DNA from 2 places in the Kribbella sp. NPDC048837 genome. Region 2 is predicted to be linked to the other one. Evidence: riboswitches for the same ligand, from Rfam matches in the RefSeq annotation. Region 2 holds a riboswitch; the other holds the start of a gene.
The links. Region 2 has a riboswitch for glycine ahead of ACZ6O0_RS31580 (L-serine ammonia-lyase). Riboswitches for the same ligand answer to the same signal wherever they lie in the genome.

Region 1 (7,039 bases), on a different contig from region 2:
GCCCATGAAGTCCGTCGTCCTGCTCGCCGTCGCCGCCCTGCTCGTCGGCGCCATCCCCACCACAAGCTCCGCGCACCCGTCGACGTGCAGACTCCCGGTGTTCGGTCCAGGCAGTCAGTACCACCCGAAGATCGATCCCGCCGACTTCTCGCCGAACGTGACCAACCCGTGGTTCCCGCTCAAGCCCGGCCGCACGCTGGTCTCCACCGGCGTCAAGGACGGCGAGAAGGCCCTCGATCTGGTCGTCACGACATCTCGGACCAGGGTGATCGCGGGCGTCCGGACCCGAGTCGTCGAGGACCGCCTCTATCTGGACAACGTGCTCCAGGAGCGGACCAGCGACTACTACGCCCAGGACCGCTGCGGCAACGTCTGGTACTTCGGTGAGGACACTGCCGAACTGGACAGCCGCGGTCGTGTCGTCAGCCGCGAGGGCAGCTTCCACGCGGGCGTCGACGGCGCGCAGCCCGGTGTCTTCATGCAGGCTCATCCACAACTCGGCCGCAAGTTCCGCCAGGAGTGGTACGCCGGCCACGCCGAGGACATCTTCTGGGTCGTCGGCCGCAACGCCACGGTGACCGTCCCGCTCGGCACGTTCCGGCACGCCCTCCGGACGGCGGAGACGACCGCGCTCGAACCGGACGTGCTGGACAACAAGTACTACGTCAAAGGGATCGGCCAGGTCGCGGAGCTGTCCGTCACCGGTCCGACCGAAGGCTTACGTCTGGTCGAGATCATCTCCTAGCCCGTACGGCGTTCTCGTCAGCACGAAGGTGGCGACGTTGAGGTGGGTGATGGTGGGGCCGTTGCGGACGACGCGGAGTTTCTCGCCGGCGAGGTAGCCGTCGCGGCCTTGGTACAGATCCGGGCCCAGTGGGGAGAAGCGGGTGGTGAGGCCGCCGGTGAGCTGGAGGATGCCGGCGGAGACGGACATGGTGAGGGGTGTGTTACCCCAGTACCAATGGCCGAGGAGCTCCGAACCTTGGGCCAGGGGCGCCTCTGGGAGCCACTCCGGCGGAAGGCTGGGCTCGTAGGTGGCCAGCGTTTCGATCAGGTCAGGGGGCAGTGAGGCGACTCTGCCGAAGGTGGCGTTGCCGAGGGTGACGGCGCCGAGGCGGCGGGCGCGGTCGACGAACAGGCCGGCCAGGAAGCCGGGCATCGAGCCGGTGTGGCCCACGAGCAGGTGCGGATCGTCGGCGATCAGCCGCAGGCCCAGACCGTACGACGCGGTCAGTCCTTCCCGTGGATCCGCGGCCACCGGCGCCGCCATCTCCTCGACCGTGTCCCGGTGCAGCACCTCGTAGATCGGGTCGATCCAGAACATCGCGTACTTCGCCAGGTCCTCGATCGTGCTCCACAACTGCCCGGCCGGCGCCATCGCCCCCGCGTCGTACGCCGGTTCCTCCACCAGTTGACCGCTGAACGGGTGCACGGAGAACCCTTGCGCCGACGGGCCCGACGGGAAGTACGTCGTACGACGCATCTCGAGCGGATCGAGGATCCGCTCCTGCACCAGCTCCAGCCAGGACGCGCCGCGCAACCGGGCCACGACCTCACCGAGCAGCCCGTACCCGAGGTTCGAGTAGTGGTGGCGACGGTCGGCCGGACCGACCGCCTGCGACTCGTCCATCGCCGCCGCCAACTGGTCGAACGTGACACCGGGGTTCCGCTCCCACCACGGGCCCTCGGGCTCGGCGTTCATCCCGCCGCTGTGCGCCAGCAGGTGCCGGATCGTCCGGTCACCGAACGCGATCCCCGGCAGATGCTTGCCCACGGCATCGTTCAGCGCGAGCAACCCGTCGTCGCGGCACTGCATCACCAACACAGCGGTCAGCGTCTTCGTGATCGACCCGATCCGGTACTGCACGTCCGGCCCCGGTGCACCACCGTCGGCAGTGGCGAACTGTCCCCGCGACCCGGTCCAGACCAGCGCACCGTCCCGGACCACGCCGGCGTTCACCGACGGCAACTTTCCTTCGCTCTGCGCCGCCGCGATCCCGGTGAGGAGCGCGGCGGCGGTATCGGGTCGAACCAGGGTCACTCAAAGGCCTCCGGGGATGGGCAGGAGCAGATGAGGTTGCGGTCGCCGTAGGCTCCGTCGATACGCCGGACCGGGGGCCAGTACTTCGAGGTCCGGTCGACCGAGCGCGGGAACGCCGCCTCCTCGCGAGTGTAGGCGTGCTCCCACTTGTCGTTGATCACCGACTCGGCGGTGTGCGGCGCGTTAACCAGCGGGTTGTCGGCGGCCGGCCACTCCCCCGCCGCGACCCGGTCGATCTCGTGCCGGATCGCGATCATCGCGTCGCAGAACCGGTCGAGCTCACCGAGGTCCTCGGACTCGGTCGGCTCCACCATCAGCGTGCCCGCGACCGGGAACGACATCGTCGGCGCGTGGAACCCGTAGTCGATCAGCCGCTTCGCGACGTCGTCGACGCTGATCCCGGTCTCCTTGGTCATCGGCCGCAGATCCAGGATGCACTCGTGCGCGACCAGGCCGTTCTCGCCGGTGTAGAGCACCGGGAACGCGCCCTCGAGCCGCTTCGCCACATAGTTCGCGGTCAGGACGGCGGCCTTCGTGGCAGCCGTCAGACCCTCGGCACCCATCATCCGGATGTACGCCCACGAGATCGCCAGCACCCCGGCCGAACCGAACGGCGCCGCGCTGATCGGGCCGACCCCGGACTCCGGACCGGCCTGGTCCAGCAGCGGGTGGTTCGGCAGGTACGGAGCCAGGTGCGCGGCCACGGCCACCGGACCGACACCCGGGCCACCGCCACCGTGCGGGATGCAGAAGGTCTTGTGCAGGTTCAGGTGGCTGACGTCGCCGCCGAACTCGCCCGGCTTGGCCAGACCGAGCAGGGCGTTCAGGTTCGCGCCGTCGACGTACACCTGACCGCCGTGGTCGTGGACGATCCGGCAGACCTCGGTGACGCTCTCCTCGTACACCCCGTGGGTGGACGGGTAGGTGATCATGATCGCCGCGAGCCTGCCGGCGTGCTCGGACGCCTTCGCCCGCAGGTCGTCCAGGTCGATCGTGCCGTCGTCGTTGCCCTTGACAACGACCACCTTCATGCCGGCCATCACCGCGGAGGCGGCGTTCGTGCCGTGCGCGCTCGCCGGGATCAGGCAGACGTTCCGCTCGAAGTCGCCCTGCGCGTGGTGGTACCCGCGGATCGCGAGCAGGCCGGCCAGCTCACCCTGCGAGCCCGCGTTCGGCTGGATCGAGACCTTCGCGTACCCGGTCACTTCGGCCAGCCAGCGCTCCAACTGACCGATCAGCTTCACGTACCCGGCGGCGTCCTCGATCGGCGCGAACGGGTGCAGGTCGGCGAACTCCGGCCAGGTGACCGGCTCCATCTCGGTGGTCGCGTTCAGCTTCATCGTGCAGGACCCGAGCGGGATCATCCCGCGGTCCAGCGCGTAGTCGTAGTCGGACAGCTTGCGCAGGTACCGCAGCATGGCGGTCTCGGAGCGGTGCGTGTTGAACACCGGGTGCGTCAGGTAGTCCGTGGTCCGCGGCACCGCGACAGCGGGCGCCTCGAGCGAACCGTCGTACCGGACGCCGAAGGCATCGCAGACCCGGGTCAGCGCGACGACGTCGGTCTTCTCGTCGCAGGAGATGCCGACGTGGTCCGCGTCGACCTGCCGCAGCCAGATGCCGTTCTGCCGGGCGGCGTCGACCACGTCCGCGGCCTGGCCGGGGACCCGGGCGAGCACGGTGTCGAAGAAGTCGCCGTGCACGACCTCGACACCACCCGCGCGCAGCGACGCGGCGAGCTTGCCGGCGTACCCGTGGACCCGCTCGGCGATCGCCCGCAGCCCGTCCGGCCCGTGGTAGACGGCGTACATCGACGCGACCACGGCCAGCAGGACCTGCGCCGTACAGATGTTGGAGGTCGCCTTCTCGCGACGGATGTGCTGCTCCCGGGTCTGCAGCGCCAGCCGGTACGCCGGGGCGCCGTCGGCGTCGACCGAGACCCCGACCAGGCGACCGGGCAACGACCGCTCCAGACCGGAACGCACGGACATGAAGCCGGCGTGCGGACCGCCGTAGAACAGCGGTACGCCGAAGCGCTGGGAGGACCCGATCACGATGTCGGCGCCGGCCTCCCCCGGTGCCTCGAGCAACGTCAGCGCGAGCAGGTCGGAGGCGACCGCGACCAGGGTGTCGCGCTCGTGCGCGGCGGCGATCAGCGGCTTGAGGTCACGGACGACGCCACCGGAGCCCGGGTACTGCACCAGGAAGCCGAAGAAGTCACCCTCGGGTAGGCCGTCGGTGGTGTCGGCGACGACGACCTCGATGCCGAGCGCCTCGGCCCGGGTCCGGACCACCGCGATGGTCTGCGCGAAGCAGTCGGCGTCGACCAGGAAGCGGTCGGACTTGCTCTTCTTGTTCGACCGATGGGCCAGCGTCATCGCCTCGGCGGCCGCGGTGCCCTCGTCGAGCAGCGACGCGTTCGCGGTCGGCAGACCGGTCAGGTCGGAGACCGCGGTCTGGAAGTTCAGCAGTGCCTCGAGGCGGCCCTGCGAGATCTCCGGCTGGTACGGCGTGTAGGCCGTGTACCAGGCCGGGTTCTCGACCAGGCGCCGGACGATCACGCTCGGTGTGAAGGTGCCGTAGTACCCCTGGCCGATCATCGAGGTGGCGACGGTGTTCCGGGCGGCGAGCTGACGCAGCTCGTGCAGCGCGTCCACCTCGGAGGCCGGTTCGGGCAGCCGGAGCGCCTCGGCGGACCGGATCGACGCGGGGACCGCGGCGTCCACCAGCGCGTCGACGTCGTCGTACCCGAGGAGCTGGACCATGCGGGCGACCTCGTCCGGGCGCGGCCCGATGTGTCGGTCGGCGAAGATTGCAGAGAGTTCGGTCATCAAGAGGCTCCGTTGCTGACGTGCTTCCGGTCGCCTCCCCCTCTGTCACGCGCTGCGCGCTCCAGAGTCGCCTGTGGCACTCGGTCCATGGGCCTGAGAGGTTCCGGGGAGGAATTGCCCCTTCGGCGCCCGGTTGCACGGGTCTCTCCCGAGTGCTGTGTACGGCTGCACCGAGGCTACCAGGAATCCCCGAACAGTTCGGTCGGCAGCCAGCCGGAGGTCAGCCGCCAGTCGGAGGTCAGCCGGTCATACGGGCGCGGCGACGGGCGGCGAGCTCGTCGTTCGCGTGACCGTCGGCGTCCTCGTGACCGTCGGCGCGCTCGGTCGGCAGCTCGGACAGCGAACCCTCGACCTCGCGCCAGACACCGCCGAGGGCGATCCCGAACACCCCCTGGCCGCCGGCCAGCAGGTCGATCACCTCGTCCGGCGAGGTGCACATGTACACCGAGGCACCGTCGCTCATCAGCGTGATCTGGGTCAGGTCGTCGATGCCCCGCTTGCTCAGATGCGCGATCGCGGTCCGGATCTGCTGCAGCGAGATCCCGGCGTCGAGCAGCCGCTTGATCACTTTCAGCAAGAGAACGTCGCGGAACCCGTACAACCGCTGCGTGCCGGAGCCCGTCGCCGGGCGGACGGACGGCGAGACCAGACCGGTGCGGGCCCAGTAGTCGAGCTGACGGTAGGTGATCCCGGCCGCGGCGCACGCCGTCGGACCGCGGAACCCGACGTCCTCCGGCATCGGCCGCAGGTCGTCGTCGAAGAGCAGACCCTGCACGCCGGCGGTAGCGGCCGCCTCGGCGTGTGCTTCGGACGTCGACTGCGCCGTCAGATCCGTGTCGCCGGTGCGTGTCACGCCTGAGCCTCCCTGGGTACCGACTGGAACGGGTCACATCCGTGGAGTGACAACACCCCACGACTCCTTCAAGGTAAGCCGCCGACCTGGGAGGGTCAACGACAACCGCACCGAGCGGAGAGCGTGTCGCGACCGCCGCCCGAATCGTTACCTATCTGGTCTTGTACCACTCCGGTCCGCCGGGCGTCCCCGCCCTGCCTACGGGGTGTCAGCTCTTGTCGAAATCCTCCGGAGTCACCTGGTCGAGGAACTCGCGGAAGCGCTCGACCTCCTCTTCCTCCTCCACCTCGTCGGCGCCGGCGTCCTCACTGTCCGGAACCGGGATGCCGGCCTCGGCCAGAATCTCCTCGGTGCAGAACACCGGGGTGCCGGTGCGCAGCGCGAGGGCGATCGAGTCCGACGGCCGCGCCGAGATCTCGGTCTTGTCGTCGAACACCAGGATCGCCTCGAACACACCGTCGGTCAGGTTCACGATCCGGACCTGGCTGAGCGTGTGCCCGAGCACGCGGATGGTCTCGGCGAACAGGTCGTGGGTGAGCGGCCGGGGCGGCTCCATGCCCTGCTGGGCGAACGCGATCGCACTCGCCTCGGCCGCGCCGATCCAGATCGGCAGGTACCGCTCTCCGCCGACCTCCCGGAGCAGCACGATCGGCTGACTCGAGGGCATCTCTACCCGGACTCCGACCACGTCGACTTCGCGCACCCCTTCAGCCTACTCCGAGGTGCCGGGACCGGTAGGCCCTCGGGGTGGCTAGCGAGGCAGCCGGGAACGGACCAGCGCGGTGTGCAACCGGACCGCCAGTGCGGCCAGCTCCTCGGTCTGTTCGGTCCGGCGGGGTCCGGTGACCTGCTCGATCAGGCCGGCCTCGCGATCGGCCGCCGTCCGGAACAGCCGCAGGTGCCGCGGCTCGATCCCGTACGGCGCGAACTCGGCGGCCACCCGCGCGACGACGATCGCGTCACCGTCGTAGTGGTTGCCACGGGCCACCACCAGGCCGTGGCTCTCCAACTGGTCCAGCAGCTCGGCCGAGATCTCCGCGGCGGCGCGGAGCTCCGCCCGGGTCAGCCGCAGCTCGATGCCGTCGGCACCGAAGTCCTCGGCGACCGGCTGTCCCGGGGTCTGCGGCAACGAGCTCGGGGCGACCGGTGGACCACCGGCCGCCGGGCGCAGACCGCGGTCGATCGCACCGAGATGCTCCTTGATCACCTTCAGCGGCAGGTACTGGTCGCGTTGCGCGGTCAGCACGTAGCGCAACCGCTCGACGTCCGCGGCGCTGAATTTGCGGTAGCCGGAGGCGGTCCGGGCCGGCGTCACCA
Region 2 (7,039 bases):
GCACTCCGCGTGCTGGCCGAAGGCCTGCGGGACTGGGGTCTGCTGGACGTGTCGATGGACGAGTTGCTCGGCCCGGACGGGCAGCAGCACCGGCGGTACATCGTCTGCGGGACCGGGCACTACATCGGCCTCGACGTCCACGACTGCGACGCGTCCCGGCCGGAGGCGTACTTCGCCGGTGACATCGAGGCGGGCATGGCGCTGGCGGTCGAGCCGGGCCTGTACTTCCACCCGAACGACGAGACCGTGCCGCCGGAGCTGCGCGGGATCGGCATCCGGATCGAGGACAACGTCGTGGTGCATCCGGACCGGCTGGAGATCCTCACCCAGGACCTGCCGATCACCACCGACGGCCTCGAGCAGTGGACCCGGTCGCACCTCGACGGTCGGTGATCGCGCGCTGACGGAAAATTAACCCGTCACAAGCAGTAACACTCGGCGCCCCGGCTCCGATGTAGCGAGCGGGGGAGGGTCGAACTTCGGCCCGGCGCGTGGCAGTGGGGGGCCGCGTCCGCGCGCCGGGGCCGAGGCGGCCGCGACTGGGGCCATGGGGGACCCGGGATCCCCGGGCACGGGGAGTAGTCATCATGAATCTGCGAGTGCGAGTGGTCCACTACGGAGATCAGCACTGGTACGCCGACATCGACGACGCCGACGATCCGCAACCCGACGACCCGTTCTGGTTCGTCGATCATTGCCCATCGCAACGGCAGGCACTCGAGACCGCGTGCGCCGAGCTCCGGATGCTGTCGAACCGGCTGGTCCACGGCGACCACCTCGACCGCGTGCTCGACGTGACCGGCGTACCGGTCTGAGGTCACCCGGTCACCGGGGCCGGTGCTGGTTGGGAGCGCCGGCCCCGGATCATTCTCAGCCCACCGGTGGTACGGCGGGGCAACCGGCGCCGCGCTTCGGCACCTGACGCGACACCAGGTAGGCGTCGATCGTCGACTGCATGCAGGGGCCTGAGTTGTAGCTGCCGTGTCCCCAGCCCTCGTAGGTCAGAAGTACGCCGTACTTGCCGAGCTGCCGCTCCACACTCTTGGCCCAGTCGTAGCCGGTGGCCGGGTCGTGGATCGCGTTGGCGAGCAGGACCGGGGTCTTCAGGTCGCGGACCTTCAACGTGTGCTGCGGATTGTTGGCCTCGGGTGCGCCGAGGCAGTTCGTGACGGCCATCAGCTGGCCCGGGTACGGCATGTCGGGGTTGTTCCGGCCGATCCGGTCGACGAGGCCGGCGAACTCGCGGTAGTTCCGGACCGGCAGGTTCCAGTCCTGGCAGAACGGCGCCAGCGTGTTGTTCACCAGCCCGGTCGGCACTGAGGCCTGCTTGCTCTCATCGAGGGTCTTCAGGGTGTCCGCCAGCTTGCGCCATTCCGGGTCGTAGAGCAGCCGGAACACCTGGAAGCTCAGCTTGAACGGATCGGTCGAGACCTTCAGCAGGTCTGCCCAGAGTGCGCGGACGTCGCTGCCGTGCAGGGCGCAGGTCGTTGTCTGATCGCACCATTTCACGAACTCGTCGAACGAGTCCTGCACCGGCGCCGCCTGCTCGTCGAGGAACGTGCGCGCAGTCGGCGAGCTGTGGTCGAGCACGCTCTCCAGAACGAGTGCGCGCGTACGCCGCGGGTAGGTCTCGGCGTACTGCGCGCCGAGCATCGTCCCGTACGACGAGCCGTGGAACGAGATCTGCGACTCGTCGAGAGCCCTCCGGATCGCGTCCACGTCCCGCACCGACTGCCAGGTGTCGATGTGGTCGTAGAGCGGTCCGGTGTGCTCGCGGCAGTCGGCCGCCAGCGTGCGGTTGTAGCGGACGGTCGCGTCGAAGTCGGCCTGGCTCTTCATCAAAGGCGACGGCTGCCGGGACAGCAGGGCCGCGGAGCACAGCACCGGGTTGCTGCGGGCGATCCCGCGCGGGTCGAAGCTGACGATGTCGAAGCGATCCTGCAGCGTCTGGCTGAACCGGCTGATGCCGGTCTTGATCCGGTCGACGCCGGAGTCACCGGGACCACCCGGGCCGAACACCAGCACGCCGACCCGCTCGCTCGGCGACTTCGCCGTACGGCGGGCGATCGCGAGGCCGAACGTCGGTCCACCGGGGTCACGCCAGTCGACCGGCACCTGCAGGGTCGCGCACTGCGACCCCTTCACCTCCGCCGGATCGTCCTTGCCCTCGGGCTTGCAGTCCGACCACTGCACGCCCGGCGGCCGGGGGACGGCGGCCGACGCCGGGAGCGTCGCGAGGCCGGCCGCCGTCAGTCCCAGGACCACACCCCACGCGGTGGTCCTGAGAAGTCTGCTGGATCTCATCAGGCGAATCTCCTGTCTGCGGGAAGAAAGGAAGAAAGGAAGGAAGGAAGGAAGACGAGGGGTGGGGCGGGGCGAACTCCCTCGATCCTCGGCAACCGTTTGCTCGGCCGCATCGGGGACGAGCCCCCGGCGGACCCCGGGTGCGGCTTGGGGGACTTGTTAGGGTCGGTCGCTGATGACTACCAAGCACGCGGTGTGGTTCCGGACAGTGGCGATCGCCGAGGCGATCTCGTGGACCGGATTGCTGATCGGAATGCTGTTCAAGTACGTGCTGTCCGACAACGAGATCGGGGTGAAGATCTTCGGCCCGATCCACGGCGGCATCTTCATCGCGTACGTGGTCACGGTGCTGGTCGTGCGCGGCCCGCTGCGGTGGTCGTGGCCGGTGACCCTGGCCGCGCTGGCGGCAAGCGTTCCCCCGCTGTTCACCTGGTTCTTCGAGATCTGGGCGGTGCGAACGGGCCGGATTGACGTTGCCGGGCGGAGCGCCGTACCGTCCAGACCGTCAGTCAATTCAACAGCCGCATGAACCCGTGCGGGAGAGACCCGGGCGTGACCCGGGCGCCGTAGGAGCAACTCTCCCCAAGAATCTCTCAGGCACCTTCACCGCGCGGGCGAGGCACCTCTGGAAGGCATCTGCCTGACAGAGTGGGGAGGACACCAAACGGTCAACGGCGACCGGAAGGAACCTCCGCACGATGGCGATCAGCGTCTTCGATCTGTTCAGTATCGGGATCGGCCCGTCGAGCTCCCACACCGTGGGCCCGATGCGCGCCGCCCGGACCTTCGCACTCGGCCTGGCCGACGCCGGCCTGCTGGCCGCGACGGCGCGGGTCGAGGCGCAGCTTTTCGGCTCGCTCGGCGCGACCGGGCACGGTCACGGCAGCAACAAGGCGGTCCTGCTCGGGCTCGAGGGCGAGGATCCCGAGACCGTCGTCACGCACGCGGTGGACGCGCGGGTCGAGGCGATCCGGGAACGCGGCCGGGTCCGGCTGGCTGGTACGCACGAGATCGCGTTCGACGAGAACACCGACCTGGTCATGCACCGGCGCAAGGCGCTGCCGTACCACCCGAACGGGATGTCCTTCGTGGCCCGCTCGGCGGACGGCGCCGTACTGCGGGAACGCACGTACTACTCGGTCGGCGGCGGGTTCGTGGTCGACGAGACCGCGGCGGCCGGCGACCGCATCGTGCTGGACACGACCCCGCTGAAGTACCCGTTCACCACCGGCGCGGAGTTGCTCGACCGGTGCCGGGAGTCGCAGCTGTCGATCAGCGAGGTCATGCTCGCGAACGAGCTGGCCTGGCGGACCGAGGACGAGATCCGGGACGGCCTGCTGCACATCTGGCAGGTCATGCAGGACTGTGTCCGCGAGGGCTGCGAGACCGAGGGCATTCTGCCGGGCGGGCTGAAGGTGCCACGGCGGGCGCACGCGCTGTACACCAAGCTCAGCCAGGATCCCTGGTCGGTCGATCCGCTGAAGGTGATGGACTGGGTCAATCTGTTCGCCCTCGCGGTGAACGAGCAGAACGCGTCCGGCGGCCGGATCGTCACCGCACCGACGAACGGTGCCGCCGGCATCATTCCCGCCGTACTGCACTACTACCGCCGGTTCGTGCCCGGGGCCACCGAAGACGGTGTGGTCCGGTTCCTGCTCACCGCCGGCGCGATCGGCGTGCTGTACAAGGAGAACGCGTCGATCTCCGGTGCCGAGGTCGGCTGCCAGGGTGAGGTCGGGTCGGCCTGCTCGATGGCCGCGGGCGCATTGTGCGAGGTGCTCGGTGGTACGCCGCTCCAGGTCGAGAACGCGGCCGAGATCGCGATGGAACACAACCTCGGCCTGACCTGCGACCCGGTCGGCGGGCTGGTGCAGATCCCGTGCATCGAGCGGAACGCGATGGCGTCGGTGAAGGCGATCAACGCGGCCCGGATGGCGATGCACGGCGACGGCGTTCACGTGGTCACGCTCGACAAGGTGATCAAGACGATGCGCGAGACCGGTGCGGACATGAAGATCAAGTACAAGGAGACGTCCCGCGGCGGCCTCGCCGTCAACGTCATCGAGTGCTGATCACCAGGGCACGGTCCCGGTCAGGCTCAGGTACTCACCGGTCGGGCCGTCCGGGCCGATCTGGGCCAGCCGGACGATGATCTCGGCGCCTTGCTCGACGGTCTGCGGACCGCTGTGGCCGTTGAAGTCGGTCGCGGTGTAGCCCGGGTCGACCGTGTTGATCCGCAGTGCCCGTAGTTGCCGCGCGTACTGGACCGTCAGCATGTTGAGCGCGGCCTTCGACGAGCCGTAGCCCGGTGCGGGGACCCAGACCGGGACGGCGGTCGACTGTGCCGCCGGATCGACGGCGGTGGCGATCGAGCCGAGCCCGCTCGACACGTTCACGACGACCGGGTTGGCGCTGCGCTCCAGCAACGGGAGGAACCGGTGCAGCATCCGGACCGGGCCGAACACGTTGGTGTCGTAGGTCCGGTAGAGATCCTCGGCCGTCAGCTCGCGGGCGGACTGACCCGACCCGATGATGCCGGCGTTGTTGATCAGTACGTCGAGCCCGCCGGCCTCGGCCTCGAGTTGCTCGGCCGCATTGTCGACCGACTCGTCGCTGGTCACGTCGAGCGGCAGGTAGTGCGCACCAAGGGCAGCCGCCGCCTCCTTGCCGCGTTGGGGATCCCGCGCGCCGATATAGACGGTGTGCCCGGCGGCGATCAGCCGGCGGGCGGTTTCGAATCCGAGGCTCTTGTTCGCCCCGGTGATGAGTGTCGTGGTCATGCATCCACCCTCGTGCCGGGGCTCTCGGGCAGGTAGTACCCGCGGTGTCCTAGGGAATGGCAGTACCAGGCTGTGGCCGGCGGCGCGCGGAATACTGGGGTTGTGAGCGAGCTGGGCCGGACTCTGCATGCGTGGCGCGATCGCGTGACGCCGGATGCGGTTGGCCTGCCGGCCGGCGGGAAGCGGCGCGCGCCGGGACTGCGCCGGGAGGAACTGGCGCACCTCGCCGGACTGTCGGTGGACTACATCGTCCGGCTCGAGCAAGGCCGCTCGGACTCGCCGTCGGTGCAGGTGCTGACCGCGCTGTCCCGGGCTCTCCGGCTGTCCGATGCCGAGCGCAACCATCTGTTCGTGCTCGCGGGTCAGGTGGAACCGTCACCCGGCCGGATCTCGGCGTACATCCCACCCGGTGTGCAGCGGGTGGTCGACCAGCTGGAGGGTGCGCCGCTCTGCGTGTGCGACGCGGCCTGGAGCCTGATCACCTGGAATCCGCTCTTCGCGGCCCTGATCGGCGACCCGTCGGAGTGGCACGGCCGGTGGCGCAACATCATCTGGAGGCACTACGCGGCGCCCGGGGAACGCGTGCTGCAGACACCTGAGCAGCGGCGAAGCTTCCAGATCGCGATGGTGACCGACCTGCGCGCCTCCCTCGCCCGCTATCCGCACGACCCGGATCTCAGGGCGTTGATCGACGAGCTGCGCGCCGGGTACGACGAGTTCGCCCAGCTCTGGGACCAGCCCGTCGTCCGCTTCCATCAGACCGAGCAGAAGACCATCCGCCATCCCGGCCTCGGCAGCCTCGTCATCGACTGCGACGTCCTCACCGTGCCGGGCAGTGATCTCCGCATCGTCGTCTACACGGCTGCGCCGAACAGCGAGGCGGCCGAGAAGCTGCGCCTGCTGTCGGTCATCGGTCTCCAAGCCCTTACCTGACCAGCGCGGCGACAGCCTCCGGGTCCTCGACCTGTGCGTTGTGCCCGAGATCGGTCAGGGTGACGACCCGGTCATGCAGGGCGAGGAGCTCGGCATCGGTGTTCATCGGGTCGCGCTCGCCGCGTGCGAGGATCACCTCCGCCTTGCTCTCGGCGATCAGCTTCGCCATGTCCGGAGCGCCGACGCCGAACGTGCCGGGATCCATGGCCAGCCGCCATCGGCCGTCGACCTCGCGGAGGCCGTGATCCACGACTGCATCCGCCGGGTCCACGAGCCCTTGCAGACCGGAGACCTTGAGGAACCGGGTCGCGGCCTCCGCGCGGTCCGCGAACCAGGCGACCGGCTTCTGTGCCAGTGCGGCCGCCCGTCCGAGATCGTCGTCGGACCACGTCAATTTGACCCCGAGTGCGACGACGCGGCTCACGTCGACGCCGTACCCGCCACTCGCCAGTTCGAGTGCGATCACGCCGCCCAGTGAATGGCCGAGGACGACGAGGTCACGCCGTACCTCCAAGGACTCCGCCACCGCCGCGGCCAGCTCGCCGAAGCTGTACGACGGGAGCGCGGGAGCCGTGCCGTGTCCGGGAAGGTCGGGGGCGAACCGTGGTTGCGGCCAGCCGTCCCAGACGCGTCCGTTGGCCCCGAGACCGTGCAACAGCAGCAGTGCAGACATGGGAGCAGGCTGACATAGGAAAATCACCAGTGCAGGAATGTAGGCGCGTCATCAGCTAACTCACCGCATTGCTACGGTTGCGTAGCAGGTATCGAACTGTCCAATGGTTGCGATCTAGTGTGGAATTTGTTCCAAGGGCTGTTTGAAGCGCTGGTTCAACCGCTACTGTGCGGGACCGTGAAACCGTTCTCTGCCACGGCACCCGGCCGCCCGCCCTGGCAGGATCCGCGCCGACTTCGCCAGGTCGCCGCCGGCGCCGGAGCACTGCTGCTGCTCTACCTCGTGCTCGCGTTCGTCGCCTTCGTCGGCGGACCGCGGATCGGCGCCTCGTTCCTGCCTCTCCCCGGTG

Region 1: linked by a shared signal. The riboswitch ahead of gcvP (aminomethyl-transferring glycine dehydrogenase) and the one ahead of ACZ6O0_RS31580 (L-serine ammonia-lyase) in region 2 are both predicted to bind glycine.

Annotation. Positions count from the first base shown of each region.
Region 1 is NZ_JBVJHF010000003.1:490,296-497,334, forward strand. It holds gene ACZ6O0_RS17940 (hypothetical protein) at 5-745, shown strand; gene ACZ6O0_RS17945 (serine hydrolase domain-containing protein) at 719-2,041, opposite strand; gene gcvP (aminomethyl-transferring glycine dehydrogenase) at 2,038-4,869, opposite strand; glycine riboswitch at 4,941-5,030, opposite strand; gene ACZ6O0_RS17955 (MerR family transcriptional regulator) at 5,108-5,722, opposite strand; gene ACZ6O0_RS17960 (bifunctional nuclease family protein) at 5,931-6,425, opposite strand; gene ftsR (transcriptional regulator FtsR) at 6,474-7,039, opposite strand, start outside.
Region 2 is NZ_JBVJHF010000007.1:384,699-391,737, forward strand. It holds gene ACZ6O0_RS31560 (aminopeptidase P family protein) at 1-393, shown strand, start outside; gene ACZ6O0_RS31565 (hypothetical protein) at 588-815, shown strand; gene ACZ6O0_RS31570 (alpha/beta hydrolase) at 871-2,304, opposite strand; gene ACZ6O0_RS31575 (DUF3817 domain-containing protein) at 2,480-2,833, shown strand; glycine riboswitch at 2,831-2,923, shown strand; gene ACZ6O0_RS31580 (L-serine ammonia-lyase) at 3,003-4,376, shown strand; gene ACZ6O0_RS31585 (SDR family oxidoreductase) at 4,377-5,084, opposite strand; gene ACZ6O0_RS31590 (helix-turn-helix transcriptional regulator) at 5,187-6,017, shown strand; gene ACZ6O0_RS31595 (alpha/beta fold hydrolase) at 6,010-6,690, opposite strand; gene ACZ6O0_RS31600 (hypothetical protein) at 6,868-7,039, shown strand, end outside.